DNA from 2 places in the Neosynechococcus sphagnicola sy1 genome. Region 2 is predicted to be linked to the other one. Evidence: riboswitches for the same ligand, from Rfam matches in the RefSeq annotation. Region 2 holds a riboswitch; the other holds the start of a gene.

What was found. A riboswitch is a leader RNA that binds a small molecule or an ion and turns the genes downstream of it on or off. The one in region 2 is predicted to bind cobalamin.
Region 1: another riboswitch for cobalamin. It lies ahead of DO97_RS04640 (CbtB-domain containing protein); the one in region 2 lies ahead of DO97_RS18990 (sirohydrochlorin chelatase).

Annotation. Positions count from the first base shown of each region.
Region 1 covers NZ_JJML01000008.1:57,429-61,142, forward strand. The annotation lists partial or broken gene trmD (tRNA (guanosine(37)-N1)-methyltransferase TrmD) at 1-34, opposite strand, end outside; gene DO97_RS04635 (hypothetical protein) at 226-1,431, opposite strand; gene DO97_RS04640 (CbtB-domain containing protein) at 1,478-1,669, opposite strand; cobalamin riboswitch at 1,691-1,841, opposite strand; RNA gene ssrS (6S RNA) at 1,899-2,081, opposite strand; partial or broken gene DO97_RS04645 (5-(carboxyamino)imidazole ribonucleotide synthase) at 2,109-3,294, opposite strand; gene DO97_RS04650 (pentapeptide repeat-containing protein) at 3,299-3,714, opposite strand, start outside.
Region 2 covers NZ_JJML01000067.1:19,928-23,641, forward strand. The annotation lists gene DO97_RS18980 (glycosyltransferase family 2 protein) at 1-99, shown strand, start outside; partial or broken gene DO97_RS18985 (HhoA/HhoB/HtrA family serine endopeptidase) at 179-1,398, shown strand; gene DO97_RS18990 (sirohydrochlorin chelatase) at 1,487-2,542, opposite strand; cobalamin riboswitch at 2,598-2,730, opposite strand; gene DO97_RS25485 (hypothetical protein) at 2,887-3,285, shown strand; gene DO97_RS19000 (DUF29 domain-containing protein) at 3,320-3,714, opposite strand, start outside.

The sequences.
Region 1 (3,714 bases), on a different contig from region 2:
AATCAGGAAACAAGGTGACAATATCAATGCGCATATCCCCTCCCCGAGGCTCGGAGAGCAGTCTTGGGCGGAGAGCTAGGTCGCATCGTTGACCATCGCCCCTCGTAAAAATCTACGTGCTGCACAGGAGATCTGGCTGACAGTGACAACAGAGCTATGCTAGATCAGCCCCGACCAGAGATCTAGTGCTTATCCGCAGTCATGGCCATGGAGAGGGGAGAAGTTTTACTGCTGCGCCGAGGACAGACCGGGTTGCCACCGTCGTAATTGAAATCCCAGCAATACCCCCAGCCCCACCAGCGTGGTGAGGTAGATGAGAGTGATGATCCGCACCCGCAGGGGTGGTGCTACCCCCTCCACTTCCAGGATCTGCCCCACTTGAAAGGGGCGAAATTGCCGCTCTGCCCCTACCTGGGGAGCTGCCTCCACGGTAACTTGGTGAGCAGCCCCATCAAAAAATTGTTGCTGCCAGACAAATTGTCCCTGGGGATCTGGAATCCCTTCATAGGCAAAGGCAATCCAGTGATTTTCCAGTTGGGTGGTTGTGATCCGCAACAGCACATCGGTGGCGGGTTGATGGGTTTGGGTGTCCATCACTTGTACTTGTAAATGAGCGGGTTGGCCGACTCTGGCATGGCTATCGCCGGAGAGGTGCATTTCCCATCCCTGAGATCGAGCCTGGGTGGGGATCTCAACCGCAGGCGGCACTTCCATGTCGTGGGACATTCCCATGTCGTGTGACATAGCCATCGAATGGGGGGATGGAGCCAGTTCGGCGCTGATGTTGATCCAGAGCAGGGCTGCGATCGCCACCACAATAGCCCCACTCAGCAATAGCCGCACGGATTGCGGCGCGATTGCTCCCGGCTGGATTGCGGATCGCTCTCCGATGACCCCAGCCCCCCCCGGAGGCCGACCATCAATAAAACTCACCGCTAGAATGGCAAAGTTGCGATACTTTACCCAGTTCTCCGACACAGAGAAGGTTAGGGTTTGGGCGATCGGGGTAAAGGCATGGGGGACGATTGGGGTGGCTTGCACCCGCAATTGGTAAGTCCCCCGAATCGGTAACATTTGCTGAAGGGTTAAGATCCCTTGGGGGGCGATCGCTGTCATTTCTAGCAGCTCAGTACCTTCCACCATGGGGAAATCCGTTGTCAACCAGGGCGTTGGATTGGGCGTCAAAATTTGCAGATGCAGATTGACATTCTCCAGGGCATGACCTGCCCCGTCCACTGCTTGCAGGGTCAACTGTACCGGAGTCTGGGGGCTGGTGGCCTCGGCTTCAAACGGCATTATCTGTTGGACAGAGGGCATTGTGGTCAGTCGCACAGACGGTGGGGAAGACTGAGAAACCCCTACCAACCCATAGAAAAATATACCCATCAGGCAAGCCGCACTGATGAGAACAGAGAACTTGAATTTTGACATTACTTAACCCTGAACTTTCACCACACCTGTTGGAAATAGCCAGCCCTTAATGACAACCCACCAGCAAGGTATGATGACGCAGGGAATGAAACTGGTCATGAATGGGCGGATACGTCGTGAAGTAGAGCGTCCAGAGTGTGAGGGAACAGAGCGAGAGGTAGAGGGTCGCTTGGACAGGCGTTGAGAGCGTCCAGCGCCGAACCTGTTGCTGAGTCGAAATCGGAGATTGAGCCGTCATCTTATACCTCGCAGATGAGTGGAGCATGGTAGAAGCAGCGGCGGGCATTCTGGCTGAAGAGCGCCAAGGAGCAGCTCTTTCACAGTTGCGGGACAGCGTTGGGCTTGCACCAAACTTTCCCCGTTTCCTCTGATGGCTGATCCCCACCAGAACCGTGCTAAGTGTTTCTGAAGTTTACTTTACTAAGTCCGCATCGAGACCATTTTGTAACATGTATCTTGATTCGGTTAAGGCAACCGCAACGCCGTCTTACCTCAGTTTTTGACCTGGTAAAAACCAGGAGGGAACTGTCGTGCTGGGTTAAAGTTTCCGGGTACTGGCCCGGTCTACTGCTGCCAGCCTGGGATCGTTCCCGATGAAAAGGGTATAGATCAAAAAACAATATTGGCAGTCACCAACATTGCAGCATACCTCCCCCCCATTTTACTCAGATCAGCTGTTAAAGATCAGAATTAGTTATTTTGCCATACCAAACAGACTCGATCTGGTCAGCGATCGCTAGGGCTTGGGCACGACATGCCTGGTCGAGGAGCACGGTCACATGGCCCAACTTGCGCCCTGGACGGGATTCCGTTTTCCCATACCAATGGACAAAGGTCTGAGGCATGGCTGCTAGGGCTTGCCGATTGAGCCAGTAGTCACTTTTGGCATATTCATAGCCCAGGAGGTTGACCATCACGGCTCCCGGACATTTCAGAGCCGGACTTCCCAGGGGTAGCTGACTCACGGCTCGCAGGTGTTGCTCAAACTGGGAGGTCTCACAGGCATCGAGGGTGTAGTGACCGGAATTATGGGTGCGGGGTGAGATCTCATTAACCAGCAGTTTGCCCTCAGCGGTGTAGAAGAATTCAATGCCAAAGACACCAACGGCCTCCAGTGCGGTCAGGAGGGTTTGGGCGATCGCTTGAGCCGTTTGAATCACTTGAGGCGGCAGATCGGCAGGTACCAATACCCGGCGACAGACCTGTTGATGTTGCTGGGTTTCAACGACGGGATACACCACCACTTCCCCCATTACCGATCGGGCGGCAATCACTGCCAGTTCTCGTTCAAAGGGAATGAAAGCTTCAATCAGAGGTGCCGTCAACCAAGCTTTACTGGGGTCTTGATGCTGACTCCACGCCAGATCCAATGCCGCCTGGTCGGGAAAGATCAAGGTGCCTTGACCATCGTAGCCGCAGCGTCGGGCCTTGAAAACCACCGGAAAGGTGGGGGTAAAGGGTGTTACCAGGGCTTCTCCCCCGATAGTCCAGGGTAAAAAACGGCGGGAACCGGCAGACCCAGTTGCTGGAGAAAACAACGTTGCTGGTACTTGTCTAGGAGGGGGGTCCAGGGCTGTGAGACTGGGGCGAAAGCAAACCCCCGTGAGCCGCTAAGGCAGAGAGAGCTTCGAGATCAATAAATTCATTTTCAAAGGTGATCACCTCACAGTAGGTTGCCAATGCTGCCGTGGCTTCCCTATCTGCGATCGCCGCCAAAATGGTGTGAGATGCCCCAGCCACGGCTGGATCGCTGGCATCGGGGGTTTGAACCACCAGCTCAATTCCCAGGGAGGGAGCGATCGCTGCCATCATCCCGGCGAGTTGTCCCCCGCCAATTACACCGACTCGCTGCAGGAAGCTCATCCGCTCAGCCACACCCTAAGGAGTCCCTGGTTGCCACCCCGGTCTTGGAGTTGACCCCACTGGCTTGTTGACAGAGGCTTTTTAATTGGGCTCCATCCAAAATCGCATCGCTAAAATCTGCCCCGGTGATCTTTGCCCCTGTAAATAACGTTCTCAGCAAAATCGACCCACTCAACACCGCGTCCTCTAAATTCCCTCCCTGCAAGTTCACCTGATCCACCATAGCGTTGGACAAATCTGCCCCCTGTAAATTCACCTTGGTCATGGTTGAGCCACTTAACACCGCGCCGCGCAGGTCAGCACCGGCAAAGTTGGCAAATTCCAGATTGGCATTGGAAAACTCGGCGGTGGGTAAACTCTGTCCAGAAAAGTCCCGACGAGAAAGCTCGGCGTTACTAAAAGAAAGAGGAGGAGGGAAAT
Region 2 (3,714 bases):
CTGTTGGTCGCCGCGATTGCCCTAGGATCGGTGATTAAGACCGAAACAGGGTGGGGATGGACGTGGCGAGGCCGACCGTTGCAATTACCCCAGGGATAACCTCACGATCAGCCCGTGGTGACTTCTGACCGAACCTGCCAAAATAGCCATTAGATACGGACATTCACTGGAACAGTCTATGCAATTCTCACTGTTTTCTCGGCTGCGACTGCAATTGACCCCATGGCTTGTCACCCTAGTGGTGACTGGGGCAATCGCGTGGGGAATGTTTACCCCTGTGGCGCTGGCAACCACTGCAGCAGCTCCAGCAGTTACAGCAGTTACAGCAGTCCCGACCCAGCCCTCTCTGGCAACCCAGGCGATCGGTCAAGGTAGCTTTGTTGCAGCGGCGGTTGATCGGATTGGGACAGCGGTTGTTCGCATTGATACGGAAATGACGGTGACCCACAGTAGCCCTGATCCAATCCTGGATGATCCCTTTTTTCGACGGTTTTTTGGGGAGGAAATGACCCCCCCGCTACCCCCCGAGAAGAACGGCTGCGGGGGCAGGGATCGGGCTTCATTATTGACCGCACCGGGATCATTCTTACCAATTCCCATGTGGTCAATGGCGCTGATAAGGTCACCATCACCCTAAAGGATGGCCGCACCTTTCAAGGCCATGTGCGGGGAGCCGATGAGGTTACCGACTTAGCAGTGGTCAAGATTGACAATGGCAGCAGCGACTTACCCGTTGCCCCTCTAGGCGATTCGGATCGCGTCAGAGTTGGAGATTGGGCGATCGCCGTTGGCAATCCCCTGGGGTTGGATAACACCGTCACCCTAGGCATTGTCAGCACTCTGCATCGTTCCAGTTCTCAAGTGGGTATCCCCGACAAGCGGGTGGATTTCATTCAAACCGATGCCGCCATCAATCCCGGCAACTCCGGTGGCCCCTTACTCAATGATCGGGGGGAAGTCATTGGCATCAACACTGCGATTCGTGCGGATGCCATGGGGATCGGCTTTGCGATTCCGATTAACAAAGCCAAGACCGTTGAGGCTCAACTGGTTAAGGGGGAAACCGTTGCCCATCCCTATCTGGGTGTGCAAATGACAACCCTGACCCCAGAATTGGCAAAGGAAAACAATGAAGACCCTAACTCGGCCTTCTTAATTCCTGAAACCAATGGCGTTATCGTCCTCCGGGTACTGCCCAACACCCCAGCAGCCACTGCTGGCATCCGCCGGGGTGATGTGATTACCCAAGTAGATGCCCAAGCGGTCACTACTGCCGAGCAGTTACAGAACCTGGTGGAAAATAGCCGTGTGGGTCAGACGCTGCAATTGAAAGTACGACGGGGGAACCAAACCCAACAACTGGCTATCCGCACCGCTGAACTTCACAGCGACAGCTAATCCTCCCACAACTTTTAGTGGAGAGTGACAGCCTGTTCAAGGGGAGATTTCTCGGGGGCTGCAACTCCTCAAAAAACTTGCCAGCCCCCTAGGGAACCTGCCAAACCCTCTGGTGATAGTAGGTCAGGTCAGCTTCCCGGTCAACAACTCCAGAGCCATGGTTGTGATGGTGTTCATAGCTATGATCTTGATCATGATGGTGGGAATGCCCATGGTCATGGTCGGAGCTAGAACTGTGGGAGTGCCCATGGCCTGCGACCGCTTGCTGGGCAACTGCCAACCGAAACTTGCACATTTCACAGTTCATCTGCACTTGCCCTAATTGGGTTTCAATCTCGCGATCGCGCAGAATCTGGAACAACTGGGGATGCTTTCCCATTTCGGGCAGGCACGTTAGTGAAATTTCTGGATACTGTTGCTGTTGTTGGGCTGTGATGTCAAAAATTTTCTTCACCAGCACCCCCGTAAACAGAAAATAGGGTAGGACAATCACTCGCTGCGGATGATAGAGGCGGGCGCGGCGGAATCCTTCTTCGAGGCGGGGATGGGTGATGCCAATAAAACAGGTTTCCACTGTCAGGTAGCCACTGCCCTCCCAAAGCATCCGGGCTAGCTTATAGATATCGCTGTTGGCATCGGCATCGCTAGAACCTCTTCCCACCACCAGCAAAACAGTATCTGCACGGGAAATGCCCTGGGGATTTTGCTCGGGTTGATCCAGTACCGCAAGGCGTTGATGCCACAGATCCAGCAATCCAGGGGTGATGCCGAAGTGGCGACCATAGTAAAACTTGAGCTGGGGATGTCGCTGTTTAGCCCGGTCTAGTTCATTGGTGACATCAAACTTGTTATGGCGGGCAGCAAACAACAAAATCGGTAGCACCGAGAATTCTTCATAGCCTGCGGCAACACAACACTCAATGCCCGCTTGAATCGAAGGCTGGGTTAATTCTAGAAAGCAGGGCACCACCGGGCGGGTCGAGTCCAATGCCTGATAGTGACTGGCAAAGTCGAGAAACTCTTGTCTGCCATCGGCATCACGACTGCCATGCCCCACCATTAACAGTGGACGTTGCAACGGTAACGGAGCAAAGCTCATCCCCGGCTGAGAGGGCTGGGGTCGATTGAAGTCAGCGATCAACATAGGTTTTGATGTCCCTTCCTGTGCATCGCAGGAAATACTGGGGAACCAACGGAGCGCCGGGCGCTCAACAAAGGCATTCTGGCTTGCAAGCCCATGGAAAGGACGTGCTTACAGCTGCGGCACAGCCCCGGAGTTACACCGGAGTTTCCCTTTGCTGCGGGTGGTTCACAGATGCACTGCTATCTTAGCCCGAAGCGGCCTAGAACTCCCAACGCATGAATATGTGTTGGCAGGTTACCCTGGAAATACAACGGGCGATCAGGGGCGAGAAAGCGAAAATTGCAAAAAAATGGCGTACCATCCAAAGTGATCAACTGTAAAGCTTCAGGGAGTATCTTGGCCGCATGAAGGATGATACCCAGACTGAATCGCCGGAACTTCAGGCGATCGCTGCAACCATTCGCACCCTTGCAGATCAACGTCAGGGAGATAGTCTGGCACTGCTGGCAATCCTTCGAGTCCTCGAATCACTGCACCGGGAAATCCGGGATGGCTACTTCCAAACCTCCCTCCCAGACAATCGCCAGGGGCTCTATGCCCTGCTGCGGGATATTGAAGCCAAGGGCGGCTGGCCCTATATCTACAGCCGGACGCTGCGATCGCTGCTAATCCAGTTGACATTGGCGACTACCAGTGCAAGTACACCCGCTGCAGTCTCCTTGGAACCCCCAACGAACACTGAAATCGTCGGCAACCCACCCACAGAGATAGCGATCCACCCGGCACCAGATTCCGTACCTTAGTTCAGCCACTGTCTGCAACCCATCACCTTCCAGATCATGGCTCTAATCCTAAATCGTTGGGCAGCTCAATCTCAGATCCGGACAACACCTGATCAACCTCGAAGGCAGCCCGTTCTGGGAAGGTCGTTAATGGCAGACCCGTTTCAATGGCGGCTTGTTCTCTGGCATCTAGATAGGCACTGGCAAAGATGTTTTGTAGATAGACTTTTAGACTAGGACTGTCTTCCAGGAGTCTGAGCAATCGCTTCCGATGCTCTCGAATGGTACCCGCCCAACTATTTGATCGAAAACCAGGTTGATACTGCCACTGGAGGAGATGCACTAACAATATCTCTAGATTGCTGAGAACAGCAGGCTTTTCACTTCGCCCCAAGGTTGCCAACTCCTCGACCAAGTTTTCGATATCTAGCTCATGGAACTTCCCTCGCT